DNA from 2 places in the Streptomyces sudanensis genome. Region 2 is predicted to be linked to the other one. Evidence: predicted binding sites of a transcription regulator. Region 2 holds the regulator's gene; the other holds the start of a gene.

Region 1 (4,175 bases), 790 kb from region 2:
TGGGCGTCGGGGCGTTCGTCCCCGCCGTGTACTTCCAGGTCGCGGGCGTGCGGCGGGACCTGGCGGCGTACCGCCTGCTCGTCCGGTGGGCCGCCCTGGACCGCGACCCCGCGCACGACGCCCGGCACCGGGCGCCCGGCCCCGGCCTGGTGTGGCTGCTGGTGTCGTTCGCGCTGTGCGCGGCGGGGCTGTGGCTCTGCCTCGCGGTGCCCGCCTCGGCGCGGCCGGGCACCACCACGTACGCCGAGGTCGGGTACGGGGTCGGCGCGGGCCTCCTGCTGTGGATCACCGGGCTCGCCGGCGCGGCGAAGGCCGTCGCCCATTACCGGCTGGCCCTGCGGCTGCTCAGCCCGGGTCCGCCGGCGCCGCGGCGGGCCGGCCGACCAGCATCGCCGGCGCGCCCGCCACGCGCGTGAGGAACACCGTCGCCGCGTTCGGGCCCTTCGGCTTCACCCGGCGGCGCACCTCCTCCGGCTCCACCGCCGAGCCGCGCTTCTTCACCGTCAGGGTGCCCACCTCCCGCTCCCGCAGCAGCGCCTTCAACCGCTTCAGGTTGAACGGCAGCGCGTCGGTGATCTCGTACGCGGCGGCGTACGGCGTGGGGCGCAGCCCGTCCGCCGTGACGTACGCGATCGTCTCGTCGACCAGCCCGCCGTCCAGCAGCGCGGCGACCTCCGCGACCAGGTGCGCCCGGATGACGGCGCCGTCCGGCTCGTACAGGTAGCGGCCCACCCCGCGGACCGGCGGGGCGGACGGCGTCGCGGACGCGGCCAGGGTGGCGCCGGAGGGCAGCAGGGTCGCCCGTACGGAGCCGGGGGCCGTGCCGAACCACAGCACGGCCTCCTTCACGTCCCCGCCGTCGGAGATCCACTCCGCCCCGGCGTCCGGCGGCACCGCCTCGTGCGGGATGCCCGGCGCCACCTTCAGCGCCGCGTACGGGGCGCGGCGGGCCGCCCGGACCGCCCACGACAGGGGCGGCGAGTACGCCTCCGGATCGAAGATCCGCCCCCGCCCGCCGCGGCGCGCCGGGTCCACGAACACCGCGTCGTACCCGGACACGTCGACTTCCGCGACGTCGCCGCAGCGCACCTCGACCAGGTCGGCGAGCCCCAGCGCCGCCGCGTTGGCGCGGGCGGCGGCCGCCGCGAGCGGGTCGCGGTCGACGGCGAGGACGGCGATGCCCGCGCGGGCCAGCGCGATCGCGTCGCCGCCGATCCCGCAGCACAGGTCCGCGACGCTCCGCACGCCGAGCCGGGCGAAGGCCGCCGCGCGGTGCCGGGCGACCGCGGCGCGGGTGGACTGCTCGACGCCGTTCGGCGTGAAGAACATCCGGTGCGCGTCGTCGGCGCCGAACTTCGCCACCGCCCGCTGGCGCAGCCGCGCCTGCCCGAGCGCCGCCGACACCAGCTCCGCGGGGTGGCTCCGGCGCAGCCGGGAGGCGACGGCCAGCTCCTGCGCGGGGTCGTAGTGGCGCAGGTCGGCGAGGAGGCTCCGGCCCTCGTCGGTGAGGAGCGCGGAGAAGGCGGCGGGATCGGTCACCCGTCCCATTCTGGCCCAGTGTGGGCCGGCCGGGGGACGGTGCCGGCCGGGCGGCGGTGTCGTCCGTGCGCCGGGGCGCCGCCCTGACAGGATGCGGCGCCATGCATCTAGTACGACAAATGCGTCCATCATCGGTCAATCGGGCCGGTTTCTGGGCGGCGGCCCTGCTCGCCGCCGCCCTGGGGACGGCCTGCGCCGCGGAGGGCACCGCCCCGCCCGGCGCCGGTGCGGCGGCGACCGCGGCGGGCCTGCACGGCCGCCAGGGCCAGCAGGCCCAGGGCGGGCAGGTGCAGCGGCCCCCGCAGGCCCGGACCGGGTCCGAGGCGCTGACCGCCTACGTCGAACGGTTCCGCCGGGCGCAGGCGGTCCGCGCGGCCGTCGCCCGGCGGTGGGGCCTGAAACGGGTGCCGCTCCTCCCGCCGGACCCGCCGAGGACGAAGCCGAAGATCACCTTCCGCAAGGGCTTCGAGGTCGACGACCCCGGCCCCGGCCTCCCCCCGGTCTTCACCACCGTCCCCACGCGCCACCGGGTCGTGTTCCTGACCATCGACGACGGCGCGGAGAAGGACCCCGAACTGCTGCGGATGATGTCCGAGCTGGGCGTCCCGTACAGCGCCTTCCTCAGCGACTACGTGGTCAAGGAGGACTACCGCTACTTCGGGCGGATGCAGGACCTCGGCGTCGCCCTGCACAACCACACCCTCACCCACCCCTACATGCCCGCGCTGTCGTACGCGGAGCAGAAGCGCGAGATCTGCGGCCAGCAGGACGTGATCGAGCGCCGCTACGGCAAGCGGCCCACCCTGTTCCGCCCGCCCTACGGCAACTACGACGCCGACACGCTGCGCGCCGCGCGGGACTGCGGCATCAAGGCCGTCCCGCTGTGGTCCGCCGAGGTGTTCCCGGACCGCATGGAGTGGCGCGAGTGGGACCGCGACCTGCACCCCGGCGACATCCTCCTCAGCCACTTCCGGGGCCGCGGCGAGTGGAAGGGGTCCATGGCCGACATGGTCCGCCGGGCCCTGGACACCGCCACGGCGCGCGGGTACGCGGTGGCCCGGCTGGAGGACTACGTGTGAGGCGCGACGCGCCGACGGTGGCGATCGGCCCGCTTCCTCCGCACGTCGGCACGGGTGCGGGCGCGCCGCGCGGCCCGCGACTGGCACTCCGCTTGACCGAGTGCTAACCGCGGTCATAGTCTCAGCCCTGGCACTCCCCGCAGGAGAGTGCCAACACAGCGACGGGCAGGTCCGGCACCCGCGACGACGGATCCACCTGGTCGCCACCTCAGACAGTTGACCCCGTGAGATCTCCGAAGGGGGAGGTCGGATCGTGACGACCACCAGCTCCAAGGTTGCCATCAAGCCGCTCGAGGACCGCATCGTGGTCCAGCCGCTCGACGCCGAGCAGACCACGGCCTCTGGCCTGGTCATTCCGGACACCGCCAAGGAGAAGCCCCAGGAGGGCGTCGTCCTGGCCGTCGGCCCGGGCCGCTTCGAGAACGGCGAGCGCCTGCCGCTCGACGTCAAGACCGGCGACATCGTGCTCTACAGCAAGTACGGCGGCACCGAGGTGAAGTACAGCGGCGAGGAGTACCTCGTCCTCTCGGCCCGCGACGTGCTCGCCATCGTCGAGAAGTAATCCACCACGTGCCGTGAACCGCGCCCCTGGTCCCCGCTGCTGTGCTGCCGCACGTGCGTCGGGCGGCGAGGGGCGCCGTTCTCTCTCCACCCAGTACCGAGAGGGCTGAATCGCTCCCATGGCGAAGATCCTGAAGTTCGACGAGGACGCCCGTCGCGCCCTTGAGCGCGGCGTCAACAAGCTTGCCGACACCGTCAAGGTGACGATCGGCCCCAGGGGTCGCAACGTCGTCATCGACAAGAAGTTCGGCGCGCCCACCATCACCAACGACGGTGTCACCATCGCCCGCGAGGTCGAGGTCGAGGACCCGTACGAGAACCTCGGCGCCCAGCTGGTGAAGGAGGTGGCGACCAAGACCAACGACATCGCGGGCGACGGCACCACCACCGCCACCGTCCTGGCCCAGGCGCTGGTCCGCGAGGGTCTGCGCAACGTCGCCGCGGGCGCCTCCCCGGCCGCCCTGAAGAAGGGCATCGACGCCGCGGTCAAGGCCGTCTCCGACGAACTGCTCGCCACGGCCCGCCCGATCGACGAGAAGTCCGACATCGCCGCGGTCGCCGCGCTGTCCGCCCAGGACCAGCAGGTCGGCGAGCTGATCGCCGAGGCCATGGACAAGGTCGGCAAGGACGGCGTCATCACCGTCGAGGAGTCCAACACCTTCGGCCTGGAGCTGGACTTCACCGAGGGCATGGCCTTCGACAAGGGCTACCTGTCGCCGTACATGGTCACCGACCAGGAGCGCATGGAGGCCGTCCTCGACGACCCCTACATCCTGATCCACCAGGGCAAGATCTCCGCCATCGCGGACCTGCTGCCCCTCCTGGAGAAGATCATCCAGACCGGTGGCTCCAAGCCGCTGCTGATCGTCGCCGAGGACGTCGAGGGCGAGGCCCTGTCGACCCTCGTGGTGAACAAGATCCGCGGCACGTTCAACGCCGTCGCGGTCAAGGCCCCCGGCTTCGGCGACCGCCGCAAGGCGATGCTCGGCGACATGG
Region 2 (15,198 bases):
GGAGGTGACACGGGTGAGGGCGCCGGACGGAACGGCCACGCGGGTCCGCACACCGGTCCTCGTGATGGCCCGCCCCGGGGAGGACGGGCGGCACGGCGCCGCCTGGCTGCGGCTGCTGCCCTCCACCACCCTGCAGGTGACCGGGAGGCTCGCTCTTCCGCGCCGCTCCGGCGACCCGTTCGCCGCAGTGCTGTACGCGGGCACGGGACCGCCCCGCGTCACCGGCCCGCCGAGTGCCCTGCACCGTACGGCGGGACGACTGCGCGCCGGGCTGCGCGAAGCCACCGACGAACTCCCACCGGACGCCCGGGCGCTGCTGCCCGGTCTCGTCGTCGGCGACACCTCGCGCATCCCCGAGGACCTGCGCGGGGCGTTCGAAGCGACGGACCTCACCCACCTCCTGGCCGTCTCCGGCAGCAATCTGACCATCGTCCTCCTGCTGCTCATCGGGCCCGCCGGTACGGCGGCGAGCGCCGAACGGGGCGGGCTGGCGCCCCGGCTGGGCCTCCCGCTCCGGGGGACGGCGCTGCTGGGCGGGGCACTGACCCTGGCGTTCGTGGTGGTGTGCCGGCCCGAGCCGAGCGTGCTGCGTGCCGCCGCGTGCGGACTGATCACCCTGCTGGCCATCGGCACCGGGCGGCGCAGGTCGCTGGTTCCCGCTCTCGCCGGGGCGGTTCTGCTGCTGGTGCTGTACGAGCCGTGGCTGGCCCGCAGTTACGGATTCCTCCTGTCGGTCCTGGCGACCGGCGCGCTCCTCACGATCGCCCCGCGCTGGAGCCTCGCCCTCCGGGCACGCGGACTCCCACCACGTGCCGCGGAGGCCCTGGCCGCGGCGGCCGCCGCGCAGGCGGTGTGCGCGCCGGTGGTGGCCGTCTTCGCGGCACGGGTGAGCCTGGTGGCGATCCCCTGCAACCTGCTCGCCGAGCTCGCGGTGGCGCCGGCCACGGTCCTCGGTTTCGCCGCACTGGCGACCGCCCCGCTCGCCATGCCGGCGGCCCGGCTGCTCGCCGAGTGCGCCGCCTGGCCCGCCGGGTGGGTGGCGTCCGTCGCGCGGACCGGGGCGTCCCTGCCCGGGGCGCAGGCGGACTGGCCGGGCGGCTGGCGGGGCGGGCTGCTGCTGGCCGCCGCGACCGCGGCGCTGCTGCTCGCGGTACGCCGGTTGCCGTACCGGCCGTGGGTGGCCGCCGGTTGCGTCGGGCTGCTGTTGCTCGCCGTGGTACGGCCCGTGCCGCTCGTCCGCGTCGTCACCGGGTGGCCGCCGCCCGGCTGGGTCTTCGCGATGTGCGACGTGGGCCAGGGCGATGCCACGGTCCTGGAGGCGGGGGACGGCACGGCCGTCGTGGTCGACGCGGGACCGGACCCCGAACCGGTCGACCGGTGCCTGCGGGACCTGGGCGTCAGCCGGGTGCCGCTCGTACTGCTCACCCACTTCCACGCCGACCACGTGACGGGGCTGCCGGGCGTGCTGCGCGGCCGGTCCGTGGGGGTGATCCAGACGACCGGGCTCCTCGACCCGCCGGGACAGGCCGCGTTCGTCCGCCGCACGGCCGCCGCCGCGCGCGTGCCCGTGGTCCACGCGGCACCCGGGGAGCGGCGCCGGGCCGGGCCGCTCGACTGGCAGGTGCTGTGGCCCGCACCCGTCGTCGGGTTCGCCCCGGAGGGCCCCAACGACGCCAGCGTCACCCTGCTCGTCCGCGCCCGCGGCGGGGTGACCCTGCTCCTCCTCGGCGACTTGGAGCCGCCGTCCCAGCGCGGCCTCTCCCGGGCCCACCCCGCGTTGCCGAGGGTGGACGTCCTCAAGGTCGCGCACCACGGCTCGGCGCACCAGGACCCCGAACTGCTCGGCAGGGCCAGGCCGCGGCTCGCTCTGGTGTCGGCCGGACGGGACAACCCGTACGGGCACCCGTCGCCGCACACGCTCGACGCCCTGCGGGAAGCGGGTGCGGCCGTGCTGCGCACCGATCGGGACGGCGCCATCGCGGTGACCGGCTCCGGCCGGGACCTGCGGGCGGTCGCCCGCCGCCCGCCGTAGGCGCCCGCCGGACCCGCCGGGACGGTCCGGGCGCCGCCATGCAGCGGGAGCCGGCCGGGCGGTTCGGCTTCGCGCCGGGCCTTCACGGACGGGGCGGCACCACGGCGGGCGTGCCCGCGCCTCGGCCGTCGGCATCGACGGCAACGCGCAGACGGCGTCACCACGCGGGCGTGCCCGCGCCTCACGATCGCGGAGGCGTCGAGGGGCCCGGCCCGGCTTGTCCGCGGGCGCGCCGGCCGAGCGCCCGGCAGGTCGCGTCCCGGCTCGCCTCCGCCGAGGCGCCTCCGCCAGGTCGCCTCCGCCAGGGCGCCTCCGCCGGGTCGACCGCCGGTGCCATGTCACGGTGCCCTACGGGCCGTCCGGTGCGGCGCCTCGGCCCCCGGCCCGCGGACGGAGGACCGGCGGAACGGACCGGCCCCGGGGGTCCGCCTCGCGGGAGGGGACCGACAATGGTGCCGTGAACGCAGTGAACGAGAACCGCACCGGCGACGTCGGACACGTGCTGGTCCTGCCCGACCGGGACGCGGCCGAGGAGGCCGCCGAGGCGTTCGCCGACCGCTACGGGGCGGACGAGGAGCCCCGGTTGGTACGGGACGCCCTCGCCGGGGAGGACGACGCCGAGGACGCCCAGTGGCTCCTGCTGATCGAGGATCCGGAGGGAAGCCTGTCCGCGGCGCAGATGGACGACTTCGCCGCCGAGTGGGACGGCTGGCGCGAGGAGCCGTAGGCGTCCGGCGTCCGGGCCGGGAGCGGAGCCGCCACCACGGGCGGCGGCCGGTGCGGGATGTCGGTGGGCCGTGGGATGCTGGCCGCGATGGCTGCCAAGAAGACGACCGACGACCCGCTCGCTCCCGTCACCCTCGCCGTGGGCCAGGAGGACCTGCTGCTGGACCGCGCCGTCCGGCAGGTGGTGACGGCCGCGCGGGCCGCCGACACCGACACGGACGTGCGCGACCTGACCGCCGACCAGCTCCAGCCCGGCGGCCTGGCCGAGCTGACGAGCCCGTCGCTCTTCGCCGAACGCAAGGTCCTGATCGTGCGCAACGCGCAGGACCTGTCCGCCGACACGGTCAAGGACGTCAAGGCGTACCTCGCGGCGCCCGCGGAGGAGATCAGCCTCGTCCTCCTCCACCCGGGCGGCGCCAAGGGCAAGGGCCTGCTGGACGCGGCCCGCAAGGCGGGAGCGCGCGAGGTGGCGTGCCCCAAGACCACGAAACCGGCGGAGCGCCTGACGTTCGTGCGGCAGGAGTTCCGGGCGCTGGGGCGGTCGGCCACTCCGGAGGCGTGCCAGGCGCTCGTCGACGCGATCGGCAGTGACCTGCGGGAACTCGCCAGCGCGGTCTCGCAGCTCACGGCGGACGTCGAGGGCACGATCGACGAGTCCGTCGTCGGCCGCTACTACACGGGCCGGGCGGAGGCGTCCAGCTTCAACGTCGCCGACCGCGCCGTGGAGGGACGGGCGGCCGAGGCCCTGGAGGCGTTGCGCTGGTCCCTGTCGACCGGTGTGGCGCCCGTACTGATCACCAGCGCTCTGGCGCAGGGCGTGCGGGCCGTCGGCAAGCTCTCCTCCGCCCGGGGCGGGCGGCCCGCCGACCTCGCCCGCGAGCTGGGCATGCCGCCGTGGAAGATCGACCGCGTACGGCAGCAGATGCGCGGCTGGACCCCCGACGGCGTGGCCGCGGCCCTGAGGGCCGTCGCCGAGGCCGACGCGGGGGTCAAGGGCGGCGGCGACGACCCCGAGTACGCCTTGGAGAAGGCGGTGGTCGCCGTCGCCCGTGCCGCCCGCTCCCGCCGTTGACCCCGGCGCCCGCACGCACCCGCGATCGCCGTCCCGCCGCCCGCCCCGCCCGCGGGTACGCCGAAGGCCCCGGTCGCCCGTCTGGGGAAAGAGCGGGGGCCGAGGCCTTCGGTGTGTTCCTGGTGAGTCCGTACCCGCGTGGCGAACGCAGGCCGCGTACGGGCTCGGGGTGCCGGGCGGGAGCGTGGTTGAGAGGGCCCGCTGGATCCCTTCCGGCGATCAAGTCGTCCGGTCCGTCACCCCGGGGCGCAGGCCCGCGGGAGTACCGGCCGGTTCCGGGGACGGTGCCCCGGGACTACAGGAGCTCAGCCCTGCAGGGCGGTCAGCTTGGACGCCAGCGCCGACTTCTTGTTGGCGGCGGCGTTCTTGTGGATGACGCCCTTGGAGACGGCCTTGTCCAGCTTGCGGGACGCCTCGCGAGTGGCCGCGGTGGCCTTCTCGACGTCGCCGGAGGCGGCGGCCTCACGGGCCTTGCGAATCGCGGTCTTGAGCGACGACTTGACGGCCTTGTTGCGCAGGCGCGCCTTCTCGTTCGTCTTGTTCCGCTTGATCTGGGACTTGATGTTCGCCACGAAAGAGCCTTTTCAGGTTCGTAAGGATTCCTCGATGTGTGCCACGCCGCTGAGAGGGCCACGAGACACAGCTGCCCAGGCTACCAGCAGCGCTTCGAGCAGCCCAAACCGAGCGTCCGTCCCCGCCCGTGGGACCCCCGCCCCCGTCCGTGGGACCATGGAACCTACGTATCGATACCGACGTCGACCCGAGCAGAGACACCGGCGTACGCCCGGGCGTCTCGAGAATCAGGACCCTGCGTGCCCGCGACCCCTACCCACGTGCCCGAGCCGAGCCGTACCGACCCGGCGCTGATCCGCAACTTCTGCATCATCGCGCACATCGACCACGGCAAGTCGACCCTTGCCGACCGGATGCTCCAGCTGACCGGCGTGGTCGAGCAGCGGCAGATGCGCGCCCAGTACCTCGACCGCATGGACATCGAGCGCGAGCGCGGCATCACCATCAAGTCCCAGGCGGTCCGTCTGCCCTGGGCGCCCACCGAGGGCGAGCTGCGGGGCACCACCCACATCCTCAACATGATCGACACCCCGGGGCACGTGGACTTCACGTACGAGGTGTCGCGCTCCCTCGCCGCCTGCGAGGGCACGATCCTCCTCGTCGACGCGGCCCAGGGCATCGAGGCGCAGACCCTGGCCAACCTGTACCTGGCGATGGAGAACGACCTCGCCATCGTCCCGGTCCTCAACAAGATCGACCTCCCGGCCGCCCAGCCGGAGAAGTTCGCCGAGGAGCTGGCGAACCTGGTGGGCTGCGAGCCCGACGACGTGATGCGGGTGTCGGCCAAGACGGGCCTGGGCGTCGAGGCCCTCCTCGACCGCGTCGTCAGGGACGTGCCGGCCCCGGTGGGCGTCGCCGACGCCCCCGCCCGCGCGATGATCTTCGACTCGGTCTACGACTCGTACCGGGGCGTCGTCACCTACGTCCGCGTCGTCGACGGACAGCTCAACAAGCGCGAGCGCATCCGCATGATGTCGACCGGCGCCACCCACGAGCTGCTGGAGATCGGCACCAACTCGCCGGAGATGCTCGCGGCCGACGGCCTCGGCGTGGGCGAGGTGGGCTACCTGATCACCGGTGTGAAGGACGTCCGCCAGTCGAAGGTCGGCGACACGATCACCAGCCAGTCGAAGGGGGCCCAGGAGGCGCTCGGCGGCTACAAGGACCCCAAGCCGATGGTGTTCTCCGGCCTGTACCCGCTGGACGGCTCGGACTACCCGGAGCTGCGCGACGCCCTGGACAAGCTCCAGCTCAACGACGCCGCCCTGGTGTACGAGCCGGAGACCTCCGCGGCGCTCGGCTTCGGCTTCCGCGTGGGCTTCCTCGGCCTGCTCCACCTGGACGTGATCCGCGAGCGCCTGGAGCGGGAGTTCGGCCTCGACCTGATCGCCACCGCGCCGAACGTGGTCTACCGGGTCGTGATGGAGGACGGCAGCGAGCACACCGTCACCAACCCGAGCGAGTTCCCCGAGGGCAAGATCGCCGAGGTGTACGAGCCGGTCGTCCGCGCCACGATCCTCGCGCCGTCCGAGTTCATCGGCTCGATCATGGAGCTGTGCCAGAACCGCCGCGGCACCCTCCTGGGCATGGACTACCTCTCCGAGGACCGCGTCGAGATCCGCTACACCCTGCCCCTCGCCGAGATCGTCTTCGACTTCTTCGACCAGCTGAAGTCCAAGACCCGCGGCTACGCGTCCCTGGACTACGAGCCCACCGGCGAGCAGAGCAGCTCCCTGGTGAAGGTCGACATCCTGCTGCACGGCGACAAGGTCGACGCCTTCTCCGCCATCACCCACAAGGACGCGGCGTACGCGTACGGCGTGCGGCTGGTGGCGAAGCTGCGCGAGCTCATCCCGCGGCAGGCGTTCGAGGTGCCGATCCAGGCGGCCATCGGTTCCCGGGTCATCGCCCGCGAGACGATCCGCGCCATCCGCAAGGACGTCCTCGCCAAGTGCTACGGCGGTGACATCTCCCGGAAGCGGAAGCTGCTGGAGAAGCAGAAGGAGGGCAAGAAGCGGATGAAGATGGTCGGCTCCGTGGAGGTTCCGCAGGAGGCCTTCATCGCGGTGCTGTCCAGCGACGAGTCCGGGGGCAAGGCCAAGAAGTAGCCCCGGCGTCCGGCCGCCGACCCGGCCGCCGTTCCGCGCCCCCCGTCGTACGGAGGCGCCCGTCCGGATGACGGACGGGCGCCTCCGTGTTTTCACCGGGAGGCCACAGTCGTTATGAACCGGGTATGAACACCCAGGCCACGGCCTCTTACGCAGGGGACGACGGCGTTCTAACCTGATCCCGCTCGGTGGTTACCCGCGAGTTAAACATCCAGCCGTCGACCCGCTTTTCCCGCAGCAGCGAAGTGCCCGCACGCCGCGTGCGCGGTACCTGCCAGGCCCGCCGGAGGACGCCCGTGAGCGACACGCAGAAGCAGATCGAGAACCGCCCGCCCTCCGTGGCGAGCCTCTTCCTCGAGCGGGTGGCGAAGACCCCGGACGCGGAGGCGTACCGCTATCCGGTGCCGTCCCCCGCCGGCCGGGGGCCCGACGAGTGGAAGTCGCTCACCTGGGCCCGGACCGCGGACCGCGTGTACGCGATCGCCGCGGGCCTCATCGCCCTCGGCCTCCGGCCGGAGGAGCGCGTCGCCCTCGCCTCCGCCACGCGCGTGGAGTGGATCCTGTGCGACCTGGGCGTCATGTGCGCCGGGGCCGCCACCACCACCGTCTACCCGCAGACGGACGCCGGGGAGGCCGCGTACATCCTCGCCGACTCCGGGAGCCGCGTCCTGATCGCCGAGGACGCCGCCCAGCTCGCGAAGGCCCGGGAACGCCGCTCCGACCTGCCCGAACTGCGGCACGTCGTGGTGATCGATGCGGCGGCGGCGGTGCCCGCCGAGGGCGACCCGGAGGGCTGGGTGCTGTCCCTGGCGGAACTGGAGGAGCGCGGCAGGGCCCATCTGGAGGAGCACCCCGAGGCGGTCCGGGAGCGGGTCGCGGCGATCACCGCCGACCAACTCGCCACCCTCATCTACACCTCCGGCACCACGGGCCGCCCCAAGGGCGTGCGCCTGCCGCACGACAACTGGTCGTACATGGCGAAGGCCATCGCCGCGACCGGCCTGGTGCGCGGCGACGACGTGCAGTACCTGTGGCTGCCGCTCGCCCACGTCTTCGGCAAGGTGCTCACCTCCGGGCAGATCGAGGTGGGCCACGTCACCGCCGTCGACGGCCGCATCGACAGGATCGTCGAGAACCTGCCGGTCGTCCGGCCGACGTACATGGCGGCCGTCCCGCGGATCTTCGAGAAGGTCTACAACGGCGTCGCCGCCAAGGCCCGGGCCGGCGGCCCCGTCAAGTACCGGATCTTCCAGTGGGCGGCCGGCGTGGCCCGCGACCACGCCAGGACCGTCCAGGACGCCTTCCGGCGGACCGGCCGGGCGAAGGCCCCCCTGGGCCTGGCCGTGAAGCACCGGATCGCGGACGCGCTCGTGTACTCCAAGCTCCGCGCCGCGTTCGGCGGACGGCTGCGCGCCGCCGTCTCCGGTTCCTCCGCGCTCGCCCCGGAGATCGGCTACTTCTTCTCCGGCGCCGGCATCCACATCCTGGAGGGGTACGGCCTGACGGAGTCGTCCGCGGCCTCCTTCGTGAACCCGGGGGAGGGGTACCGCACCGGCACGGTCGGCAAGCCGCTGCCCGGCTGCGAGGTGCGCATCGCCGACGACGGCGAGATCCTGCTGCGCGGCCCCGGCATCATGGAGGGCTACCACAAGCTGCCCGAGAGGACCGCCGAGGTGCTGGAGCCGGACGGCTGGCTCCACACCGGGGACATCGGGGAACTGTCCGCCGACGGCTACCTGAAGATCACCGACCGGAAGAAGGACCTGTTCAAGACGTCCGGCGGCAAGTACATCGCGCCGACGGAGATCGAGGGCCGCCTCAAGGCGCTGTGCCCGTTCGTGTCCAACGCCCTCGTCCTCGGCGCCGACCGCAACTACTGCAGCGCGCTCGTCGCGCTCGACGAGACGGCACTGCGGGACTGGGCGCGGGAGCAGGGCCTCGCCGACCGGCCGTACGCCGAGCTGGTCGCGACGCCGCAGGTCCGGGACCTGGTGCAGGGGTACGTGGACCGGCTCAACGAGGGCCTGCAGCGCTGGCAGACGATCAAGAAGTTCCGGCTGCTGCCCCGCGACCTCGACGTGGAGCACGGCGAGCTGACTCCCAGCCTGAAACTGAAGAGGCCCGTGGTGGAGCGCGCGTACGGGAACCTCATCGAGGAGATGTACCAGGGGACCCGCGAGGCGTGACCCGCGCGGCCCCGCCCGCCACCGCCGCGCCGCGCCGCGCGGCGGTGACGGACAATGGACCCCATGCCTTCCGTACTGCCCGATGGTGAGCCCGTGCCCGAGGACGGGTCCCTGCCCCCGTCCGCCCTCGACGGGCGCGCGGAGCGGCCGCTCGGGTTCTACCTGCACGTGCCGTACTGCGCGACCCGCTGCGGCTACTGCGACTTCAACACCTACACCGCCACCGAGCTGCGCGGTTCCGGCGGCGTCCTCGCCTCCCGCGACAACTACGCGGCGACCCTCGCCGACGAGGTCCGGCTCGCCCGCAAGGTCCTCGGCGACGACCCCCGCCCCGTGCGGACGGTCTTCGTCGGCGGCGGCACGCCCACGCTGCTCGCCGCGGAGGACCTCGTCCGCATGCTCGGCGCCGTCCGCGACGAGTTCGGCCTCGCGGACGACGCGGAGGTCACCACGGAGGCCAACCCGGAGTCCGTCGACCCGGCGTACCTGGCCGCGCTCCGCGAGGGCGGCTTCAACCGGATCTCCTTCGGCATGCAGAGCGCCCGGCGGCACGTCCTGGAGGTCCTCGACCGCACCCACACCCCCGGCCGCCCCGAGGCGTGCGTCGCCGAGGCCCGCGCCGCCGGCTTCGACCACGTCAACCTCGACCTGATCTACGGCACCCCCGGCGAGAGCGACGACGACTGGCGGGCCTCCCTCGACGCCGCCGTCGGCGCCGGCCCCGACCACGTCTCCGCGTACGCGCTGATCGTCGAGGAGGGCACCGGGCTGGCCCGCCGCATCCGGCGCGGCGAGGTGCCGACGACCGACGACGACGTGCACGCCGACCGGTACCTGATCGCGGACTCCGTCCTCGCCGGGGCCGGTTTCCACTGGTACGAGGTGTCGAACTGGGCGACCTCCGAGGCGGCCCGCTGCCTCCACAACGAGCTGTACTGGCGCGGCGCCGACTGGTGGGGCGCCGGGCCCGGCGCGCACAGCCACGTCGGCGGCGTCCGCTGGTGGAACGTCAAGCACCCCGGCGCCTACGCCGCGGCCCTCGCCCGGGGGTGCTCGCCGGGCGCCGGCCGGGAGGTCCTCACGGAGGAGGACCGCCGCGTGGAGCGGATCCTGCTGGAGTTGCGGCTCCGGGACGGCGCCCCCCTGTCGCTGCTGCGCCCGGCGGGCCGGGCCGCCGCCGAGCGCGCCGTGGGCGACGGGCTGCTCGACCCGGCCCCGTACGGCCGGGGGCGCGCCGTGCTCACCCTGCGCGGCCGGCTCCTCGCCGACGCGGTGGTGCGGGACCTGGTGGACTGAGGGCGCCCGGCGCGGGACGCTACGGCGCCGTCACGAAGTCGATCAGCTCCTCCACCCGGCCCAGCAGGGCCGGCTCCAGGTCCCGGTACGACCGGACCCGGCCCAGGATGCGGCTCCAGGCCGCGCCGGTGTTCGCGGGCCAGCCCAGGGCCCGGCACACGCCCGTCTTCCAGTCCTGGCCGTGCGGCACGGCCGGCCAGGCCGGAATGCCCAGCGACGACGGCTTCACGGCCTGCCACACGTCGACGTACGGGTGCCCCACCACCAGGACGTGCGGGTCCGTGACCGAGGCGGCGATCCGCGACTCCTTCGACCCCGGCACCAGGTGGTCCACCAGCACCCCGAGCCGGGCGTCCGGGCCGGGCCGGAAGTCGCGGACCACCGCGGGCAGGTCGTCGACGCCCTCCAGGTACTCCACGACGACGCCCTCGATCCTCAGGTCGTCGCCCCACACCTTCTCCACCAGCTCCGCGTCGTGACGGCCCTCCACGTAGATCCGCCCCGCCCGCGCCACCCGCGCCCGCGCCCCCGGCACGGCGACCGACCCGGACGCCGTGCGGGACGGCCGGGACGGAGCGGGCGCGGGCGGGCGCACCAGCGTCACCGGGCGGCCCTCCAGCAGGAAGCCGCGCGGTACGAGGGGGAAGACCCGGCACCTGCCGAACCGGTCCTCCAGCGTCACCGTGCCCGCCTCGCACCCCACCACCGCCCCGCAGAACCCGGTGCCGGCCTCCTCGACCACCAGGTCCGGTTCGGCCGGCACCTCGGGAACGGGGGCCTGCTTCTTCCACCGGGGGGTCAGATCGGGGTCGTAGGCGCGCATCCACCAGACGCTACGACACGCCGAACCGGCGGGCCAGCTCATCGCGTTGGGCGTGTACGAACGCGGCGTCCACCGCCGCGCCGTGCCCCGGCACGTACACAGCGTCCCGCCCGCCCAGCTCCAGCAGCCGGTCCAGCGCGGCCGGCCAGCACGACGGGACCGCGTCCGGGCCCGCCTGGGGCTCGCCCGACTCCTCCACCAGATCCCCGCAGAACACCACTCCGGGCGACGCCCCGCCCGCCCCGCCCGGCACCAGCAGCGCCAGGTCGTGACCGGTGTGCCCGGGGCCCGCGTCCACCAGCAGCACCTGCCTGCCGCCCAGGTCGAGGGTCCACTCCCCGCACACCAGGTGGTGCGGGTGGACCAGGACGTCCACGGCCTCGCCCGCCTCGTCCGCGGCGACGCCGTGCCGCACGGCGTCCGCCCGCAGCGCGTCCCGCTCCCGCACCAGCAGCTCGTCGAGGCCCACGGCGCCGAACACCTGCGCCCCCGCGAACGCGGCGGCGCCCAGCACGTGGTCGAAGTGCGGGTGGCTCAGTGCGATGTGCGTCACGCGCCGCCCGCCCAGCAGCCCCTGCACCTGCCCCCGGAGCTCGGCCCCCTCCCGCAGCGTGGAACCCGCGTCGAACAGCAGCGCGGCGCCCTCGCCGACGACCAGCCCGACCGTGGCGTCCCACCCCGGGAGCCGCCTGCGGCCCACACCGGCCGCGAGTCGCTCCCACCCGAACTCTTCCCAAGCGACGTCCATACCGCGACGCTAGCGGCAATGCCCGCGGCGGGCGCGCGGTACGCCGGCCGGCCCGCGTGCCGGACGCCCGACCCGTCGCCCTTGCCAGGCATCGACTCCGGCCCCGTACACTGGCCGCGGGGATGGTTGGCACTCGGACAGGGCGAGTGCCAGCAGACGTCAGCCGACCGGAGCCAGCTGGAGGTGCGCCGTGCTCAGTGAACGCAGACTCGAGGTGCTGCGCGCCATCGTCCAGGACTACGTCGGCACGGAGGAGCCCGTCGGCTCCAAGGCGCTCACCGAGCGCCACAACCTGGGCGTGTCGCCGGCCACCGTGCGCAACGACATGGCGGTGCTGGAGGAGGAGGGGTTCATCGCCCAGCCCCACACCAGCGCCGGGCGCATCCCCACGGACAAGGGCTACCGCCTCTTCGTCGACAAGCTCGCCGGAGTCAAGCCGCTGTCGCCGCCGGAGCGCCGGGCCATCCAGAACTTCCTGGGGGGCGCGGTGGACCTGGACGACGTCGTGGGGCGCACGGTCCGGCTGCTCGCCCAGCTGACCCGCCAGGTCGCGGTCGTGCAGTACCCGTCGCTGACCCGGTCGACGGTGCGCCACGTCGAGCTGCTGTCGCTGGCCCCGGCCCGGCTGATGCTCGTCCTGATCACGGACACCGGGCGGGTGGAGCAGCGCATGGTCGACTGCCCCGCCCCGTTCGGCGAGACGTCCGTGGCCGACCTGCGCGCCCGGCTGAACAGCAAGGTCGCCGGCCGCCGGTTCACCGACGTGCCGCAGCTGGTGCAGGACCTCCCGGAGTCCTTCGAACCGGAGGACCGCGGGACGGTCTCCACGGTGCTCTCCACGCTGCTGGAGACGCTGGTGGAGGAGACCGAGGAGCGCCTGGTGATCGGCGGGACCGCCAACCTCACGCGCTTCGGGCACGACTTCCCGCTCACCATCCGGCCGGTGCTGGAGGCGCTGGAGGAGCAGGTCGTGCTCCTCAAGCTGCTCGGCGAGGCGACGGATCCGGCCATGACCGTGCGCATCGGCCACGAGAACGCCCACGAAGGGCTCAACTCCACGTCCGTCGTCGCGGTCGGCTACGGTTCGGGCGACGAGGCGGTCGCCAAACTCGGCGTGGTCGGACCGACCCGCATGGACTACCCCGGAACGATGGGAGCGGTACGCGCAGTGGCACGTTACGTCGGACAGATCCTGGCGGAGTCGTAAGTGGCCACGGACTACTACGCCGTACTCGGCGTGCGCCGCGACGCGTCCCAGGACGAGATCAAGAAGGCATTCCGCCGGCTCGCCCGCGAGCTGCACCCGGATGTCAACCCCGATCCCAAGACGCAGGAGCGCTTCAAGGAGATCAACGCCGCCTACGAGGTGCTGTCGGACCCGCAGAAGAAGCAGGTCTACGACCTCGGCGGCGATCCCCTGTCGTCCGGCGGGGCCGGCGGGGGGCCGGGCTTCGGCGCGGGCGGCTTCGGGAACTTCTCCGACATCATGGACGCCTTCTTCGGCACGGCGTCCCAGCGCGGCCCCCGGTCGCGCACCCGCCGCGGCCAGGACGCGATGATCCGGCTGGAGATCGAGCTCGACGAGGCGGCCTTCGGCACGACGAAGGACATCCAGGTCGAGACGGCCGTGGTGTGCGCCACCTGCTCCGGCGAGGGCGCGGCGCCCGGCACCTCGGCGCAGACCTGCGACATGTGCCGCGGCCGCGGCGAGGTGTCGCAGGTGACGCGGTCCTTCCTGGGCCAGGTCATGACGTCCCGCCCGTGCCCGCAGTGCCAGGGCTTCGGCACGGTCGTGCCGACGCCGTGCCCCGAGTGCGCGGGCGACGGCCGGGTGCGGTCCCGGCGGACGCTCACGGTCAAGATCCCGGCCGGCGTCGACAACGGCACCCGCATCCAGCTCGCCGGCGAGGGCGAGGTCGGCCCCGGCGGCGGTCCGGCGGGCGACCTGTACGTGGAGATCCACGAACTGCCGCACCCCGTGTTCCAGCGGCGCGGCGACGACCTGCACTGCACGGTGACGATCCCGATGACGGCAGGCGCCCTCGGCACGAAGGTGCCGCTGGAGACGCTCGACGGCCTGGAGGAGGTCGACATCCGGCCGGGGACCCAGTCGGGCCAGTCGATCCCGCTGCACGGCCGCGGCGTGACGCACCTGCGCGGCGGCGGTCGCGGCGACCTGATCGTCCACGTCGAGGTGCTGACGCCCACGAAGCTCGACGCGGAGCAGGAGCGCCTCCTGCGCGACCTGGCGAAGCTGCGCGGCGAGGAGCGGCCGACGGGCCAGTTCGCCCCCGGCCAGCAGGGGCTGTTCTCCCGGCTGAAGGACGCGTTCAACGGGCGCTAGCGGGTCCCGGGCGGTACGGCTCCGGGGGGCGGGGGCGCCCCGGAGCCGTACCGCCTCCCGCGAACCCCCGGACGGCGGCCGGGCCCCGCACGGCGCCCGCGGTCCGGCGGGGCGCGGGGCGTGACACCATGCGTCCATGCCCTCCGCGCTGACCGGTCTCTGCCGCCACCCGATCGTGCAGGCCCCCATGGCCGGCGGCGCCTCGTGCCCGGAGCTCGCCGCCGCCGTGTCCGAGGCGGGCGGCCTCGGCTTCCTGGCCGCCGGGTACAAGACGGCCGACGGGATGTACCGGGAGGTCCAGCGGACCCGGGGCCTCACCGCCCGCCCCTTCGGCGTGAACCTGTTCCTGCCGCAGCCGGGCCAGGCGGACGCCGCCGCCGTCGGACTGTACGGCCAGCAGCTCGCCGGGGAGACCGCCTGGTACGAGACGCCGCTCGGCGACCCGGACGCCGGCCGGGACGACGGCTACGACGCGAAGCTGGCGATCCTCCTCGACGACCCGGTGCCGGTGGTGTCCTTCACCTTCGGCTGCCCCGCCCGGGACACGCTGGCGGCCCTGGCGCGCGCGGGCACCCGCACCGTCGTGACGGTCACCGACCCCGACGAGGCGCGGGCCGCCGAGCACGCCGGCGCCGACGCCGTGTGCGCGCAGGGCGTCGAGGCCGGCGGCCACCGGGGCACCCACCGCGACGACCCGGAGGCCGAGGGCTCGGGGACCGGGCTGCTGACGCTGGTCGCCCAGGTCCGCGAAGCCGTGCGGCTGCCGGTGCTCGCCGCGGGCGGTCTGATGCGCGGCGCGCAGGTCGCCGCCGTCCTCGCGGCGGGCGCCGAGGCCGCGCAGCTCGGCACCGCGTTCCTGGCGTGCCCGGAGTCCGGCGCCGACCCCCTGCACAAGCGGGCCCTGACGGACCCCCTGTTCACCCACACCGAGCTGACCCGCGCCTTCTCCGGACGCCCCGCCCGGAGCCTGGTCAACCGGTTCGTGCGGGAGCACGGGCCGTACGCCCCGGCCGCCTACCCCGAGGTGCACCACCTCACCAGCGGGCTGCGCAGGGCCGCGGCCAGGGCGAAGGACCCGCAGGGCATGGCCCTGTGGGCCGGCCAGGGCCACCGCCTGGCCCGGGAGCTGCCCGCCGGGCGGCTCGTCGAAGTACTCCGCCGCGAAATCCGGTCGGCCCTCGCGGCACCGGCCCTGAGAGGTGTGTCATGACCGCCCCCGTCTTCGTCGTCGAGCAGGTCCCCGCCGGGCCCGAGTACGTCCTGGAGGGCCCGGAGGGCCGGCACGCGGTG

Evidence for each region. The regulator HrcA, encoded in region 2, represses chaperone genes, less so after heat shock. The targets are predictions, from matches to a motif close to TTNGCACTCNGNNNNNCNGAGTGCNAA.
Region 1: groES (co-chaperone GroES) is a predicted target of HrcA. The motif match lies at 2,699-2,725, and genes of this name have one in related genera.

The regions. Positions count from the first base shown of each region.
Region 1 is NZ_CP095474.1:1,082,240-1,086,414, reverse strand. It holds gene MW084_RS04840 (class I SAM-dependent methyltransferase) at 346-1,548, opposite strand; gene MW084_RS04835 (polysaccharide deacetylase family protein) at 1,659-2,618, shown strand; gene groES (co-chaperone GroES) at 2,872-3,180, shown strand; partial or broken gene groEL (chaperonin GroEL) at 3,299-4,175, shown strand, end outside.
Region 2 is NZ_CP095474.1:1,865,090-1,880,287, reverse strand. It holds gene MW084_RS08730 (ComEC/Rec2 family competence protein) at 1-2,032, shown strand, start outside; gene MW084_RS08725 (hypothetical protein) at 2,490-2,759, shown strand; gene holA (DNA polymerase III subunit delta) at 2,847-3,830, shown strand; gene rpsT (30S ribosomal protein S20) at 4,136-4,402, opposite strand; gene lepA (translation elongation factor 4) at 4,643-6,511, shown strand; gene MW084_RS08705 (AMP-dependent synthetase/ligase) at 6,808-8,697, shown strand; gene hemW (radical SAM family heme chaperone HemW) at 8,752-9,993, shown strand; gene MW084_RS08695 (DUF3097 domain-containing protein) at 10,013-10,816, opposite strand; gene MW084_RS08690 (MBL fold metallo-hydrolase) at 10,827-11,564, opposite strand; gene hrcA (heat-inducible transcriptional repressor HrcA) at 11,755-12,771, shown strand; gene dnaJ (molecular chaperone DnaJ) at 12,772-13,908, shown strand; gene MW084_RS08675 (nitronate monooxygenase) at 14,045-15,118, shown strand; gene MW084_RS08670 (16S rRNA (uracil(1498)-N(3))-methyltransferase) at 15,115-15,198, shown strand, end outside.